3 linked regions of the Ancylothrix sp. D3o genome follow. The main gene of each other region encodes a partner of the protein of the gene in region 3 in a complex. Links are inferred from orthologs where the notes say so. Each region holds a gene or a part of one and is shown on either strand. Other genes may lie near its edges.

Region 1 (5,679 bases), on a different replicon or contig from region 3:
TAACCCTAGAGATTGCTATTATAATTTTTCCCTTTAAAAAAAATAATCAAATTACCTTCGTCATCAAAAATCAAGGAGTCTGAACCAAAAAAAAACTACCTTATGTTTTTGGAATTTGGTATCGGATTTAACAAAAAAGCCTCAACCTATATACACCTACAATAACTTTATTTACCGCCCATCTATCCTAAACAAACTCCTTTCAATTTTGAGCCTTGTTTTTTCTATATATTCCCATCAAAAGGCCACGAGTTATGCTCAGGAAAAAAAGCCCCTTTCTAAAATAAACCGCGTTTTTATAACAGCTTTGTCTACTTCATCCAACTAAAAACCGCTATAATTTTGCTCAAAATGATATTTAGTCACACCGGCACCCCCAAAACCCCCAGCACAGACGCAACAAAAACCAAAACTTTATTCTCAGCAAATTAGGCAAAAAACATCAAAAACCCCCAGCCCAAATTATCACCCATTTACTTGCCGAAAAGCCCCACATCAAGCCCTAGAAATCTTTACCAACAAACCCGCAGCCAAACATCTCAAAGCCAGGCTAAAATTAACACACCTCCCAGATAAATCAACAAACCTAAACCTTAAAAATGGAAATTTTAAGCATCCTCCTCTCACTCATCCTAACCATCATTTCCCCCGTCGGCTTCATCGCAGACAGCGCCGCCGAAAAAGCCATTCGCAATCAACTTGAAAGCGTCGAACAATTACAAGTCCGCATCGACAACACCCCCAGCTTTCAACTCATCCAAGGAAAAGTAGATCGAATTAGAATTGCCGGCAGAGGATTATACTTAAAACAAGACATCCGCATCGACACCCTCGAAATAGAAACAGACCCCCTAAACATCGACATTCAAAAACTGCGACAGTCCCGACAAAACCTAGATTTATCAGCCCTGAAATCCCCCCTAAACGCAGGCATTCGCATAGTATTAACCCCAGAAGACATCAACCGCGCCCTACAATCTCCCCAAATCACAAACCGGCTCAAAAACCTAACCACCAGCATCGCCGACTTAGCCCAAACCGAGCAAATACAACGCTACGAAATCCTCAACCCCCGCCTAGAATTCTTAGAAAACAACCGCCTTAAATTACTCGTAGAAATTCAAGAAAAAGGCTACCCAGAACGCCTTAACCTCGACATTGAAACAGCCCTCACCCTCAACCAAGGAAAACTACAATTAACCGACCTAAGCATATTAGCCAACAACGAACCAGCCCCACCCAGACTCGTCAACACCCTAACCCAACGAATAAACAGCCGCCTCGACATTCAAAACATCCAAAATACCCAAATTTTGCTAAGATTCCTAAAACTAAACCTCACCCCAGAACAGTTAGAAATAGCCGCCTTTGTCCAAGCCAAACCCAACCCGCAAACAGGAAACTAAACCCGCCACCGTGAAGTAATAAAAACAGACCAGCTTTTCCTTGTTTTCCACTCCCAAAAATGACCGGACGCTCCTCATAGCTATAGTAAAGAAGCCAGAAAGCACCGCCAAACACCCAATAATCCCCAAAAGGAGACACAAATTCATGGAAGAACAACAACAACAACCAACCCGCCGGCCACCCAGCAGCGCCATCGCCGCCATCCTAGCCGTTTTATTAGTCGGCGGTGGTGGTGCAGCCTGGTTGCTATCCAACAACAAAACCACCCAAACAACAAACAACCAAATTTCAACCCCCATTACCCCCACCCAAACGCCGGTACAAATACCCGTCACCCCCCCACCCAGCGCCGTTCAACCCACCGAAACAGCAAAACCGGCCCAACCAACCGCTCAACAAACAGCAAAAGTTTATTGGCTAAAAGACAGCGGCACCAGTACGGAATTAGTACCCGTGCCCATCGCCACCACCAAAACAGAAAAACCCGCAGATAGCCTGCAAACCGCCTTCAACACGCTTTTAACTAGCCCCCCCAGCGGCACCTTTAGCAGCATCCCCCAAGGCACCAAAATCAACTCCGTCAGCGTTAAAAACGATGGCATCCACGTTGACTTATCCCCCGAATTCAAAACCGGCGGCGGGAGTGCTGCAATGATTTCTCGTTTAGCCCAAGTCCTCTACACCGCCACAAGCACAGACCCCAACGCCCAAGTCTGGCTCTCCGTCGATGGTAAACCCCTCGAAGTTTTAGGCGGTGAAGGTTTAGTCGTGCCGGTGCCCCTGACTCGCCAAACCTTTGAAAAGGACTTCTCGCTTTAATTTTTTGGCCGTCAACTGTCATTTATTGGATGCCGTGCCAACCAACCCCCACTGCACGGCATCCAGCCGGCCTCGGCTAGGAAAGAGAAATTTAGATTTCACCCCCTTTAGCTACTCCTTAGAAGACAACGTAAAAGCCCGAAAATGCTGAGCTTGCTGCTCAATTCTCGTGGCCAGCCGGTCGCACACCAAATTACACAACTCAAAAATCAAGCCATCTTCCACACGATAATAAGCAGAAGTACCTTCAGTTCGTCGGCTGAGAATACCCGCTTGTAGCATCACTTTCAGATGCTTCGAGACATTGGCTTGGCTAGTTTCGGTAGCCTCCACCAACTCTTGTACACATTTCTCACCGTCGCGCAGTAAGTTTAAAATCTTGAGCCGCATCGGCTCACTCAAGATACTGAAATAATCAGCAACTTGCTGGACAACTTCTTGAGGGACAGGCTGCGCTGATTTCATCGGATCAACCATCACCAGGACTGATCCCCAAATTTTAGCAGTGAACCAGTCTATGCCAATACAGCGATTTACTCTCTATTTTTAACTTTCATTGCAGCTAATTTTAAGTTTTGTATCAACTTTAGAAATTAATCTCTTGATTTGGAAATTTTGGCCCGCCAGCGATTAAATTTTGCAACATTTCCTGATTTTTTTTTAACATTTCCTCTATCACACCCTAAAACCAACGTCAAGAAAATAATATCAATCTAAATAATATTTGCAACAAAACTTTGTAGAGACACAGCAGGCTGTGTGTCCCTACCATTTGGCCCTAAAAATTAACTCCCCCCCCAACCTTAATCAACCTTGATCCGCATCAAAACTTGACCATACTCGACCGGCGCACCATTTTTGCCCAAAATTTCCACCACCGTACCGGAAACCTCGGCATCAATTTCATTCATCAACTTCATCGCCTCAATAATACACACCGTCGAGCCGGTGGTAATGCGATCTCCAACTTCCACAAACGGCGGCTCATCCGGCGCCGGCGCACGGTAAAACGTCCCCACCATCGGTGACATCACATCCACCAGCTTTTTATCAGAAGCCGGCGGCCCAGCAGAAGGCTGAGCAGCTATGGCCGGGGACGGTTCAGGAGAAACCACCGGTGCTGGTGGCGCTGACAACCGCACCTCTGCCGGCCCAGACTCCGGCGGATGAACCTCTACAGAATGGCTATTTTTACGCACCGTCAATTCAAAATCGCCGCTTTTTAACATCAGTTCTGAGATATCAGTCTGATCTAAAGCCGCTAACAATTCGCGGATTTCTTTTAAGTCCAGTTGCACAGATATTGCAATCCTTTTATATATTCAACAGATGATCGGCTGCTACGCCAAACTTAGACATTCCAGACATTAAAGTTTTTTCTTGACCTTCGCTTCTTCCCCCTGCGAACTCGCCAGAGACAAAACTACATCATGCTGCCTCAGCCCGCGCAGCCCTTAATAAAGAAAATGGAAAGTTGCCTGAATTCGGGCGGCAACCCCCCCCCAGACAAACGCTTAGGCCCGTCCTAAATAAGAATCATCTCGCGTATCGATGCGAATTTTTTCACCAACCGAAATAAACAAAGGCACCTGAATTTGAGCGCCGGTTTCTAACTTGGCCGGTTTACTTCCGCCGGTCGCCGTATCACCTTTGACACCCGGATCAGTTTCCACCACTTCCAAAATCACCGAGTTAGGCAACTCAACTTCTAAAATCTGCTCACCCCAACGGACGACGTTAACTTCCATCCCTTCCTTGAGGTACTTGACACCAGGCCCAATTTGTGCAGAGCTAAGGGTCGCTTCTTCGTAACTTGCCATATCCATAAACACGAAGCTTTCACTTTCTTTGTAGGTGTGCTGCATCGTATTCTTTTCTAAAGTCGCTTGCGGTACCGTTTCACCGGCTCGAAACGTCCGCTCAACAACGCTACCCGTTTGCACATTTTTCAACTTAGTACGAACAAAGGCAGCACCTTTACCAGGTTTGACGTGCAGGAATTCAACAACCCGCCAAACGTTATCATCTAAAACAATAGTTACACCGGGGCGAAAATCATTACTGGAAATCATTTATCTTGCATGGGCATACAATCGGCATTTCATTTTACCTCGATTGCGGCACGAACGCTGACACATTCCCGGCAAAACCATCCACACCCACTGCCTACGATTCGACCGTGACGGCACTATGGCAAGATGTTGAAGGTGGAAAGTTGTGGGATCACATCTCCACCCAGCCTTTTTTCAAAACCCTGTCTCCCTACATAAGAAAAGCATGAATCAATTCAAACGCTGGCTAAAAACAATGATCGCAGCCGTACTAGCCATCACTCTGTCGTTAGGACTCAGTGCAGCCGCAGACAAACGAGATTACGGCTTGCCCGCCGGCAATGCTATCACAGACGGCAGGGCTTTGTTACGATATGCCCTCCCCCTCGACAACAAGCCGGTGCGAAAACTACAGAAAAGCATAGAAGATATTTCTGAACAACTGCGGGCCAACCGGCGCTGGAGTGCTGTTAAAAGAGATGTTAGCGATGCTCAAAGAATTATCAATAAGCCTCAAGATTTGCTCTCCAGTGTTCCTGATGAGAAAAAATCCCAAGCAGAAGCACTCATCGCTGAAATCAATCAAGCCTTAACATCTTTACAACAAGTAGCAGAAGCCAAAGATAAAGAGCAAACTTGGATTCAACGCAGCAATTTATTACTATTAGTCGGCGATCTCGAAGGCTTAATGGTGAAAGATTTCCCCTTCCAAGTCCCCGAAGAATATAACAACCTTCCCCAACTTTTAGGCCGGGCTACCGTTGAAATAGCCACCGATAAGGGCCCAATTACTCTGGTGGTTGATGGTTACAGCGCACCCGTAACCGCAGGTAATTTTGTTGATTTAGTTCAGCGCGGTTTTTATGATGGTTTAGAGTTTATTCGTTCGGAAGAGTCTTATGCTTTGCAAACCGGCGACCCCACCGGCCCGGATGAAGGTTTTATTGACCCCAAAACTGGCAAATATCGCAACATTCCTTTAGAAATTTTGGTGCAAGGTGAAAAGGAACCTCTTTATGGCACAATTTTTGAAGATGTTGGTCTTTATCGTGCTCAGCCTGTTTTGCCTTTCTCTGCCTATGGTACCGTCGCAATGGCGCGTCCTGAACCTGAGCCAAATGGCGGTTCTTCTCAGTTTTTCTTTTTCTTGTTTGAGCCAGAGTTAACACCGGCCGGTTTAAATTTACTCGATGGCCGGTATGCCGTTTTTGGTTATGTGGTTGACGGCAAAGATGTCCTCGAAAAAATCAAAAAAGGCGATAAAATTACCTCCGCTAAAGTTGTCCGAGGTGCCGATAATTTAATCCAACCCCAAAACTCCTAATTTCTTTGTCAACTTAATCTTTTTCGTAGGGTGGGCATAGCCCACCTTTTTTTGTTAAAATTTGATAGGTATGTTATT
Region 2 (5,705 bases), on a different replicon or contig from region 3:
AATCAGGGTTAGTGGTAGGCTTAATTTTTCAAATCATTCTCGGCATCCATAATAATAACCCCATCCCTCAAATCATGTTTGGCATCTTTGGCATGGTTTTAGGAATATGGCTTCTCGATATCATCAGTATCACCGGCTCCCTTGCCTTTGGACGCACCGCAATGGGGGCCGGTGATGCTAAACTCGCCGCTATGATGGGCGCGTGGTTGGGGTGGAGATACTTACTTGTTGCCGGCTTTCTTGCCTGTGCCACCGGCGCCCTAGCAGGCAGTGCCGGTATTGCCCTTGGATGGCTAGAACGCAATAAACCCATGCCTTTTGGCCCGTTTCTTGCCCTCGGTGCCGGTGTCACCGCCATCTGGGGACAACCTTTACTAAACGCCTACCTACAAATATTCTTTCCCCTGCGCTAATTTTGTGAACCTTCACTTATTTAGTGCAACAGACGAATAAAGCCTTCATGGGAGACCCTTTTTTAGGTAGCAGGTTTAAAGTGAATTGGATAACCATTAGAACAACCAGCAGCCGGTGGGAAGCAGAATTTCTGGGAGAAATATTATCTGCTAATGAAATACCCAACCGCATCCTAGACTTAGGAGTAGCATCCTATCTGGGGATGGGAAGCCCCGCCGCCTTGCAAGTACCGCTTCAACACAGGTGGACAGCGCTTTTATTACTTAGTCCCAGCGAAGCCGAAGAACAAGACCCCAACCTGTAATAGAATAGAAAGTTTAAAAGCACCCCTCGGCAGGCACTAATCGGCATCAAGTAGGTAGAGGTTTCATGTCTTTATTTGATTGGTTTGCAAACCGGCGGAAAACCGGCCCCATGAGCCAAAACACGCAAGAACGCGAAATTGCAGATGGCTTGTGGAATAAATGTGAAAAATGCGGAGTTTTGACCTACACCAAAGACCTGCGGGCTAACCAAAAAGTTTGTTTAGAATGCGGGCATCATATCCGAGTCTACAGCGAGGAACGCATCCGCCAGTTAATTGACGCGAGCAGCTGGACTCCCCTAGATGAACAACTGCGTCCCACAGATCCGCTAAAGTTTTATGACCGGAAATCTTACGGCGACCGGCTGCGAGAATATCAAGAAAAAACTCGTTTAAATGATGGCGTCCAAACCGGCACCGGCTTACTGGAAGGCTTACCCATCGCCCTCGGCGTAATGGACTTTCGGTTTATGGGCGGGAGTATGGGATCTGTGGTGGGCGAAAAACTCACCCGCTTAATTGAACACGCTACCAAAAACCGCATCCCCGTGATCATCGTCTGTGCGTCTGGCGGTGCCCGAATGCAAGAAGGGATGTTGAGTTTGATGCAAATGGCGAAAATTTCCGGGGCACTGGAACGCCACCGCGAGGCAAAATTGCTTTATATCCCCATTTTGACCAATCCGACAACCGGCGGCGTAACAGCTTCTTTTGCCATGTTGGGAGATATTATTATTGCTGAACCTAAAGCAACGATTGGCTTTGCCGGCCGGCGCGTCATTGAACAAACTCTACGCGAAAAGCTGCCCGAAGATTTCCAAAGTGCTGAAGATTTGCTCAAACATGGTTTTGTGGATGCAATTGTGCCGCGAACTCATCTTAAGAGTACCTTGGCGCAGTTGATTCGCTTACACGCGCCGACGCCGGTGCCCCTTGCTCATGCCGTTGTGGCCCCTCCACTGCCGGTTAGCGCTATTCTCCCCGATTAAGAGTACATCGGGCGGGTCTTCCTCCGGTAGCGGTTCTCCCCCCGGTGCCGGCCCTCCCCCGCCTCCCCACCTTTGCAGATGTGGGCAATATTGTAAATTTTTATGAAAATGTCGCTACAGATAAAAAGCTACAAACCTTAGCCGGTAAGAGTTTTTTGCGAAATTCCCTCAACGATAAAACAGAAAGTGGAAAGAGGCTTTTTTGTGTAATCGGGGTAACGAATTTGAACGAAAAGTACCGCTCGGTGAGATGATATTGGTATTAACTCGGCTTCTGTCTCAATTTTTGGGCAAAACATCACCGTTATGGGATTTGCAGACTTGTCAATTGCTGAAATCGCAGAAGACTATAATTTTCCGCTTGAGGAAGTATGCCGTCTGTGCGACAAGCTGGGCATTGCTTACAAAACCCCTCAAACTCGTCTGGCGTTAGAAGATGCTAAAGCCATCATTGCTGAAATTCTGCGTTTCTCGGCAGGCGAGTGAGGGTGAAGAAATATAGCCTAAGTCTGTATCTATGCCGTAAGGGGGATGCACTCCAAAATAAGACCTTTTAGCCATAGCTGTGTTGAGTGTCCACACTTAAAGGGGATTTGTTGAGGAAAACCATGCTGAAAAGATACATTTGGCTGGCTGTAGCCACTGTATTCTTCACGTTTCAAATGTTTGTCAGCCAAGCCTTTGCGGTTGAGCTAGACCAAGCAAGTCGTACCGTTGCCCTTGATGAAAGTGGGAAAACGGTTGTGGTGTCGGTGAAAGATTTGGAAAAAGGCAAGCGGTTATTTATTAATGCTTGTTCTCAATGCCATGTCGGCGGCAAAACCAGAACGAACCCGAACGTGAATTTAGGCCCAGAATCTCTGGCCGGTGCGCTGCCCCGCCGAGATAATGTTGAGGGGTTGGTGGATTATATGAAAAATCCCACCAGCTATGACGGGTTTGTGGATATTTCTGAGTTCCACCCCAGTATCGAAAGTGCGGATCTTTATCCTCAGATGAGAAATTTGTCTGAAGATGATTTGTATTCGATAGCGGGCCATATTCTTGTTCAGCCTAATATTCTGGGCAAAATGTGGGGCGGCGGCAAGGTGTACAACTAATGTCTTGCCGATAATAAGTAAAAAGTAAAAGGTAAAATTTTGTTGCTACCTCTTGACTTTTTACTTTTTACTTTTTTCAACCAAAGGGTCACTAATGCTGCGTAGTTTCTTTTCGATTACCGTCTGGCGAGCTTTTTTTGCTGTTTGTTTAATTTGGATGGCGCTAACAATGCCGGCTACTGCGGCAACAAAGATCGATCCTTATGTGTTGCAGTATCTTAAGGCAAGTCAGCCGGTGGAAGTTCCGCTTAATGCTGCCGGTGATACCAAAACCTTTACGCCGGAGCAGTTGTCTGAAGGCAAGCGCTTGTTTAAATCAAGCTGCATTAACTGTCACGTTGGCGGTGCTACGCTTCCCAATCCGATTGTTTCTCTGTCTTTGAGTAAGCTAAAGGGGGCAACTCCTCCCCGCGATACTCTTGAGGGGTTGGTGGCTTTTATGCGCCATCCTATGACTTATGACGGTACTGAGGAGGCGGTTTTATGCCGTGAGGTACCGGCTAGTTGGTTGCCTCAAGAGACGACAGAGAATCTTGCGGCTTTTGTTTTAAGGGCTGCTGAGGTCGCTCGCGGATGGGCAACGGCTCGGTTTGAATAGAAAACCGGCATTTTTGTTCTTTCGTTCTGTACCCGCTTGCGTCGGGTGTAGACTGTGCCCGATAAAATGAAGTTTGACGAAAACTTCCTGTGTTTAGATGAGGAGAACTACCTTGAAGAAAGTTTTATCTGTTGTTTTGTTGGCTTTGGCCGCTGTGACCTTTTTCTTTAGCTCTCCGGCCCTTGCTGGTGATGCTGGTGCTGGTGCCAAGGTGTTTAGTGCTAATTGTGCGGCTTGTCATGCCGGTGGCAATAATGTGGTAATGGCCCAAAAAACTCTTAAGAAGGATGCTTTGGAAAAGTTCAACATGAATTCTTTGGAGTCTATTGTTACTCAAGTTACTAAGGGCAAAAATGCGATGCCGGCTTTTGCTGGCCGTCTGACCGCTGCTCAAATTGAGGATGTGGCTACCTATGTTTTAAACCAAGCTGAAAAAGGCTGGTAGATTTTGATGAGATAGCAGTGGAGGGTGAGAATTTGGGGTTAAATTTTCCTTGTTTTTCACTCTTTACTGTTATCTTGTGTTTTATTTGATTGCCGTCATTAAAATCTTTTAATCTTGAAAATTAAACAAAAATAGGCTTATCTTTCCAAGTTTGCGGTCGGTTTTTTTCTTGTCGGGGGTTCGCAAACGTTAAGTTATGATCCAAAGCTAATAGCTAAAAGCCTTTGACGAGGATTGAACTCGTGACCTCACCCTTACCAAGGGTGTGCTCTACCACTGAGCTACAAAGGCATTAAAAAGTGGAAAGTGGGCCGAGCTAGATTCGAACTAGCGTAGGCGTAGCCAGTGGATTTACAGTCCACCCCCATTAGCCACTCGGGCATCGACCCGCGCTTTCCACAGTTATAAACTGTAGCACAGGGTACTGGAGATTGCAAGTAGTTTGAGAAAGAAATTTTTGCTTTTTGCCGAAACTCCCTGAAATCCTTGCCTAATAAGCATTACAGCCAGAGGTAATCAAAAAGAAAGGCCCGCCCTTGTGCCGGCCCGCAGATTGGCACAAGGCCGCAGGCAAAAGCACAGGACACCGATCTGTTAAGTTAATTAAAGATGGCTGCAATATTCCCTACCCCCAGACAACCACTCAAACCGCATCCAGATGCTCACTCAGTCCGCGTAAACTTCACTCAATTGACACCAAATCATACAATGAACATTCTCACCAACCTCCTCGCCCCAAAAACTCAAGAACCCACTGTCAAAAAAACACGCCGGGGTATAGAAATTAAATCCGAACGCGAAATCGAAATTATGCGACAGTCTGGTAAAATTGTCGCTACCGTCTTAAAAGAAATCTCCGAGATGGTACAGCCCGGAATGACAACGGCTGACCTAGATGCTTACGCAGAAAAACGCATCCGTGAGATGGGTGCAACCCCCAGCTTTAAAGGCTATCATGGCTTCCCCGCCTCTATTTGCTCTAGCATTAATAACGAAGTTGTACATGGCATCCCTAGCCGCAAAAAAGTTATTCGTAGTGGCGACGTTTTAAAAGTGGACACCGGCGCGGTTTGGAATGGTTTTCACGGCGACTCCTGCATCACCATTGCTGTTGGCGAAGTCACCCCGGAAGCCGCAAAATTAATCCGCGTAGCCGAAGAAGCTCTTTTTAAAGGAATTGAACAAGTAAAAGCAGGCAATTTTCTCTTAGATATTGCCGGTGCCATTGAAGATCATGTTAAAGCAAATAACTTTTCCGTTGTCGAAGATTTTACCGGTCATGGTGTGGGGAGAAACTTGCACGAGGAACCTTCAGTTTTTAACTTCCGCACCCATGAATTGCCTAACGTGAGACTGCGTGCCGGCATGACTTTAGCCATTGAGCCTATTTTGAATGCCGGTTCACGTTTTACCCGCGTTTTATCAGACAGATGGACGGCTGTAACCAAAGATAAATCGCTGTCTGCACAGTTTGAGCATACAGTTTTGGTAACAGAAAAAGGCTACGAAATTTTAACAGATCGCAGCAAAGTTTAAAAGCAAAATCTCTAGTTAAATAGGTAGAAAAAAACCGGTTTTCTCGAAGAAACCCGGTTTCTCTGCTTCCAACTGATTTTTTTTGTGGACTTACACGCCGAACCTAAAAAAATGCGATTTATAAACAACTAATTTCTATCTGTCAATGATGGGCGGGAGAAACCAGCTTTTTTGAGTTTGTCCTATTTTTTACACCTCAAAAAAGGACACTTTAACAACCGGCTATCCCCAACCCCTTTTTAGGAAAAAATAAGACAAAAATAGAAAAACACAACACCTAACAACTTTCAGCAACCCGTAAAGCTAAACAAAATAATAT
Region 3 (5,875 bases):
ACAGATAAGCCATCTGCGGTTAAAATAAAAGCCCTCCCACTCAAAAACCAAACCTCATAAAAACACCTTCTCTAAATCAGAATTAATAAAAAATCTACACTCCATCAAGCCTATCAAGTTCTATTTCTGGCCCTCGGTCGATCACTTCAATATCCCACTGTCCTCGCCGGCCGGTTTCAAAAACAATATACCGGCCATCAGGACTAATACTGGGGTTGCGAACCCAACCGTTATAACCCCTTGTTAAAACTTGGATGCTGCGGGTTACACGATCATAAAGTTCTACCTCTGGCCGGCCTTGGTCGCTGGCAATATAAACAATATAGCGGGCTGTGTTACTGATGCTGGGGCTGTCGGCTATGGCATCGCGGCGATTTAACAAAGGTAAATTAACATATTGCCGACTTTTAAGGTCATAAAGCAATATATTCCGGCTACCTTCCCGGTTAGAGACAAAGGCCAAATAGCGACCGTCTCCACTGAGGGCCGGTTGTTCGTCGGTGTATCGGCTGTTGAGGCCGGCGGGTTCTTGGGGGCCGGTGGGAGTACAAGCGACAACAAAGCTGGCTAAACTTAAAGCCAGCCAGCGAGAAAGAGACCGATAAAAGGGAAATTTTTTCACCGCTTGAGAACACAGCGCCAAAAAGTTGAGCAGTTTGGAAAATTGAAGGCAAAACCTAGTAGTCAAAATTGCTTTCGTTATCAGAATCATCCTCATCCTGCTGTCTGGGATTGATCGGCTGATAATCCACATATTCATCAGAGGAAGACGTTTCTGAAGGTGCCGGTGGCCGGCGGCGTTCATCTTCTGGGGGACGTCGGCGTTTGGGCCGGTTTGGGTCTACCGGTTTGCGGTTGGCCGGTCGGGACGTTGAGGTGGGAGGTTCTTCTGTCTCTACAGTGCCATCCCATTCATCATAACGGTTAGAGTTGGGGCGAGGCTCTGTGGAACGGGGTTTACGCTTGCGGGAAGTTTCCTCGGTGCCATAGCGATCATCGCTGCTGCGGGGTTTAGCCGACTTTGGCCGACGCGGTTCTTCATCTTCATAATAAGCCTCGCCGGCCCGACGAGAACGACCTTCCTCTCTACCTCGGATGCGGGGTCTTTCGCCCATATCTTCTTCTGGTTCTAGGCGTTCGAGTTCAGCATCTACATAACTGTACACTTTGCTGACCGGCCTCTCATCATCAACAATTCGTGTGTTTCGCTTGGCTTGCTCGGTTGCTACGCCCCGGAGACGGACACTTTCCACGCCAAAAAAAATAGCTGAACCGCCCAGCAAAAACTGACCGAATTGTAAAATCGGGTCTTGACGCCAGCCTTGAAAAAACAAAATCCCGCCGCAGAGTAAACCCACAGCGGCAAAAAAGATATCGTGATCTCTCGCCAAACGTGGCTGCACAGAACGCAAAAAATAGAGTCCAGCCCCAGCCACCGCTAGGCTAATGCCCAGCAAACTGCTCCAGTTAAAGTAAACGTTTACCATTGTTTCAACTCCCGTGTCAGTTTTATATTAACGAGTTCAGTCTAAAATCTGCACCTAGATTTGGTTCTGTTTAAATTTCAGCAACTTGGGGGTTGCAGCCACCGGCTGACACGCGCTGTAGGACTTGCATAAAGGTTAACACCAACAATAATTAAACCTCAGTTAGTGGGTAGGGGGCAGCTTTGATGTTGATGCCCCTTCCTTAAACTGAGGTTGGCAATTGCCATCTAGGCTGCTTATACGCGCTTGATTTTATCCTTTTGGCTGATGAAGATCAGACCGATGGTGGCTGGGACGAGCACAATTACGGTACCCAATAACAAGCTCCACAAAAAGTTAGCGAGGGATGGTGTCATGGCTTTTGGTTTTGTTTTTACAACAATTTGTTTAGTCTTAATTTTAAGCACAGGTGCCTTTTTTGAGAAGCCTCTTTACCAGGAACTTGTTTGCTATTCCCGCTCGACCGTTTTTGCCGAAACCTCTCCAGTTTAATTCTGTTAATCGTTTTAAATGCTGGCTTTGCTTTGTTTTGGCTGTTCGGTCTTCTTCTTCCCCACCACCGCACCGGCCCTCAGAAAAGATACAATCAAACATGAAAGCCCGTAACAAATCTTAAAAAATTTTCCCCTGACATGATGAGTGCTGCAACAATAGCTACCTGGGTGGTTGGCCCCTTTTTGGGTGTAATGACTTTTTTGTTTATTTTTCGCATCGTCCTCACCTGGTATCCCCAAGCCGAGTTAAATAAATTTCCCTTTAACCTGGTCGCTTGGCCCACTGAGCCGTTTTTATTCCCAACTCGTAAAATTATTCCTCCCCTTGGCGGTGTAGACATTTCTCCGATTATCTGGGTAGGAATTTTTAGCTTACTGCGTGAAATTTTAGTAGGTCAACAAGGCTTATTCACCATGTTGGGATAACTAACTCAATTGCCCTAAAAAATCCGAAGCTAGACAAATAAAGGGGCCGTGCCCCCCGCCGGCCCTAAAAATTCCCAATTACTTATTTCCCCATCATTTGCTCAACAAAATTGGTATAAACATCCCCTTCCAAAAAAGCAGGATTCTCCAGAATTTTTTGATGAAAAGAAAGAGTTGTAGGGAGGCCGGTGATCGCACACTCCCGCAAAGCCCGTTTCATGCGCCGAATCGCACCGGCCCGATCAGGAGCCCATACAATTATTTTGCCTATTAACGAATCATAATAAGGCGGAATTTCATAATCAGTATAAACATGAGAATCCATGCGAACCCCTGTACCACCGGGGGGTAAAAAGCCGGTGATTCTACCCGGAGAAGGGCGAAAATTGTGGTCGGGATCTTCAGCATTAATCCGGCATTCAATCGAATGCCCTTGCAATTTAACTTGATTTTGAGACAGTTTCAGTTTTTCTCCCGCCGCAATGCGAATTTGCTCAGCAATCAAATCTAAACCTGTAATCATTTCTGTTACAGGATGTTCAACTTGGATGCGGGTGTTCATTTCCATAAAATAGAAATTACCGTAACGATCCACCAAAAACTCAACCGTACCGGCGCCGGTGTAATTAATTGCTTTGGCAGCCTTCACCGCAGCCTTTCCCATTTTTTCCCGCAAATGGGGAGTTAAAATTGGACTTGGGGCTTCTTCAAGTAATTTTTGGTGCCGCCGCTGAATTGAACACTCCCTCTCGCCCAAGTGAATTACATTTCCATAACTATCTGCCAAAATTTGAAATTCAATATGGCGGGGACGTTCAATAAATTTTTCAATATAAACGCCCGGATTACCAAAAGCTGCTTCTGCCTCACCTTGGGCTGCGGCAAAGAGTTTAGGCAATTCAGAACTTTCTTTTACCAGGCGCATCCCCCGTCCACCACCGCCGGCAGTAGCTTTAATCATCACGGGATAGCCAATTTTGCCAGCAATTTCTAGGGCTTCCTTTTCATCAGTAAGCAAGCCTTCACTACCGGGTACTGTAGGAACACCTACCCGTTTCATCGTGTCCTTAGCCGTTGATTTATCGCCCATTGAGCGCATCGCATCGGGAGACGGGCCAATAAAAGTAATTTGATGATCGGCGCAAATTTCCGCAAAACGGGCATTTTCTGCCAAAAATCCGTACCCTGGATGAATGGCTGTAGCGTTGCGGGTCAGGGCGGCGGCGATGATATTGGGAATATTAAGATAACTTTTGCTGCTGGGGGGTTCGCCAATACAAACCGCTTCGTCTGCGAGTTGGACGTGCAAAGCGTTACGGTCTACGGTGGAGTGGACAGCTACGGTGGAAATGCCCATTTCTTCACAGGTTCGGAGAATTCGGAGGGCAATTTCTCCTCGGTTGGCGATGAGAATTTTGGAAAATTGCATCGGGGAGCTAGGGGTTTTCTCTGGGTTCGGTGATGTTGGGATGCCAAATCATTAATCCTACCATGTGGGGTATCTTTGGTTGGATTTGGGGAGGCGTGTGATTTTTTTTGAAATTTTTTCGTCACAGGTACTTGCTTTTATTTATAGGCTTGTGTAATATAGGAATTCCTTGCGGATGTGGCGGAATTGGTATACGCGCACGTTTGAGGGGCGTGTGGGCAACCTTGCGAGTTCGAGTCTCGCCATCCGCATTCAAAAAGAGAGGCGCTGCTTTTGGCAGTGTCTCTTTTTGATTTTTGAATGATTTTGGGGTGCCGGTGGATTGTGCCTTAGATCACAGATCGGCGGGGATGTCATCACCCTAAAGACGGAAAATTATCACGGTTTCAGGCTAATGGTGTCACTTTCTAAACTTGGTAAATCAGAGATTATATAGATGTCGAGTTCAAACAAACCTCATGCCTCAAATGATTCTTCTCCCCGGTGCCGTTTCTGAAATTTTTGCCAGCGTTACAGAAACTCAACAACTCACTCACGCTGACCGTTATGGCCTCCTGGCTGCTTTGATTGATGAGTCTATCCCTGAAGAAGACTTGACAGCGATTGACCGGATGTTGCGTTCTTTGCGTCGCGGTCGCATAAATGTGGTTAATGAAATTTCTTCTGTTCGTTAGGTGTTTTTAATTTTATGTTATTAGGTTTTATTAAATTTTTTGAGATGGTTATCTAGGTTTTAGGGGTGCAAGGAAGATTTTTAACAGAATCCTTAGCTGCCCTGGAATATAGATAGATAAGATTTTTTTGTTGTATTGAGGTTTATTTAGGTTGGTTCTCTGGCTTGAGAACCAACCTTTTTATTTGTTTGAGGAGGAGGGCGATTTATTTAGGTTGTTTAAATAACCGGCCCCTATTAATCCCGTGTTAGTTATTCGGCTGCTTCACCACCAACTACGACGTTACGAATGCGGAGACTTGGGCCGGCACAACCCACCGCCAAACCACTTTGGCCGCCTTTACCACATCCGCCAGACTCATCCCAATAGAAATCATCGCCGATGGCTTCGATATCTGCGAGAGTGCTAAAAACATTGCCAGAAAGAGTGACATCGCGCACCGGCTCTTGTAGTTCGCCATTGCGAATCATCCAGGCTTCACCGGCACTAAACGTAAACATCTCACCGTTCGTCATTCCGCCTAACCAATTGCGAGCATAAACACCTTCTTTGATATCGCTAAATAAATCTTTTACCGGCGTGTTTCCAGGCTGAATCCAGGTGTTTGTCATCCGCACAAGGGGAGGATAATGATAATTTAAACAGCGAGCATTGCCTGTTGCTTCTTCTCCTAATTTGCCGGCGGTTTCTCGTGAGTGTAACCGGCCCACAAGAACACCATCTTTAATCAATTGCGTTGTCGTGGCCGGTGTACCTTCGTCGTCATAAAAATAACTGCCGCGATGGCCTTCAGGAGCAGCACCATCAAAAATTTGCAAGTCTTTGGGGCCAAAAGCCCGCCCCAAGGTCATTACTTCTAATAAGTCTGGATTTTCATAAGCCATGTCAGCTTCCGAAAGATGACCAAAGGCTTCGTGAACAAACAGACCGCTTAAAATTGGGTCAATGACGACAGTGTAGGTGTTGCCTTTGACCGGCGGTAAGCTGAGGGCAGTAACGGCTCGCTCGGCAGCGCTGCGGACTTGGGAATCGAGGGTTGTGAGGTCTTCGTAGGCTTTGCGTGAGCCGGTGGTTTCCCGTCCGGTTTGAACGGTGCTACCGTCTCTAGCTGTGGCTGCAAAACGCATTTCCATGTCTACCCAAGATTGCTCTAAAATCGTGCCTTCGGATGTGACAAGGATGATGCGCTGGGCGCTGTCGCCGTAGCGGACTGAGGTAGTGGTAATTTTTGGGTGTACACTTCGCAATATGCCGGCGTAGTGTTCTGTGAGCGCTTTTTTGTCGGCTAAGGGTATGTTTCTGGGATCGGTGCCGGTGACGGGCACTTGGCAGATCGCTTGCACGGCTTTGATGGGTGCGAGGAGG

The links.
Region 1: the proteins of accC (region 3) and accB are in contact, whole or in part, in a solved structure (PDB 8UXZ), measured with the Escherichia coli proteins. The link is inferred for Ancylothrix sp. D3o from one-to-one orthologs.
Region 2: the proteins of accC (region 3) and accD are in contact, whole or in part, in a solved structure (PDB 8UXZ), measured with the Escherichia coli proteins. The link is inferred for Ancylothrix sp. D3o from one-to-one orthologs.

The regions. Positions count from the first base shown.
Region 1 is NZ_JAMXEX010000002.1:473,183-478,861, reverse strand. Bases 1,778-4,496 are described here. They hold accB (acetyl-CoA carboxylase biotin carboxyl carrier protein), read right to left. Parts: upstream 3,525-4,496; coding sequence 3,030-3,524; downstream 1,778-3,029. Other genes in these bases: efp (elongation factor P), read right to left, coding at 3,741-4,298; NG798_RS06320 (metalloregulator ArsR/SmtB family transcription factor), read right to left, coding at 2,338-2,691; NG798_RS06325 (GerMN domain-containing protein), read left to right, coding at 1,778-2,226. Also shown: NG798_RS06330 (DUF2993 domain-containing protein), read left to right, coding at 600-1,406; more of NG798_RS06325, read left to right, coding at 1,552-1,777; NG798_RS06305 (peptidylprolyl isomerase), read left to right, coding at 4,504-5,601. UniProt on the Escherichia coli protein: This protein is a component of the acetyl coenzyme A carboxylase complex; first, biotin carboxylase catalyzes the carboxylation of the carrier protein and then the transcarboxylase transfers the carboxyl group to form malonyl-CoA.
Region 2 is NZ_JAMXEX010000002.1:428,261-433,965, forward strand. Bases 1-2,745 are described here. They hold accD (acetyl-CoA carboxylase, carboxyltransferase subunit beta), read left to right. Parts: upstream 1-783; coding sequence 784-1,707; downstream 1,708-2,745. Other genes in these bases: NG798_RS06105 (prepilin peptidase), read left to right, coding at 1-413; NG798_RS06110 (hypothetical protein), read left to right, coding at 494-718; NG798_RS06120 (translation initiation factor IF-2), read left to right, coding at 2,014-2,193; psbV (photosystem II cytochrome c-550), read left to right, coding at 2,316-2,745. Outside these bases: more of psbV, read left to right, coding at 2,746-2,807; photosystem II cytochrome PsbV2, read left to right, coding at 2,902-3,405; cytochrome c6 PetJ, read left to right, coding at 3,518-3,850; map (type I methionyl aminopeptidase), read left to right, coding at 4,559-5,386; NG798_RS06155 (amidase), read left to right, coding at 5,704-5,705.
Region 3 is NZ_JAMXEX010000001.1:557,287-563,161, forward strand. The notes cover bases 1,664-4,578. They hold accC (acetyl-CoA carboxylase biotin carboxylase subunit), read right to left. Parts: upstream 3,837-4,578; coding sequence 2,490-3,836; downstream 1,664-2,489. Other genes in these bases: psbX (photosystem II reaction center X protein), read right to left, coding at 1,724-1,843; NG798_RS02405 (YggT family protein), read left to right, coding at 2,123-2,407; NG798_RS02420 (hypothetical protein), read left to right, coding at 4,295-4,510. In the rest of the region: NG798_RS02390 (TolB family protein), read right to left, coding at 95-709; NG798_RS02395 (Ycf66 family protein), read right to left, coding at 678-1,487; NG798_RS02425 (TldD/PmbA family protein), read right to left, coding at 4,762-5,875. UniProt on the Escherichia coli protein: This protein is a component of the acetyl coenzyme A carboxylase complex; first, biotin carboxylase catalyzes the carboxylation of the carrier protein and then the transcarboxylase transfers the carboxyl group to form malonyl-CoA.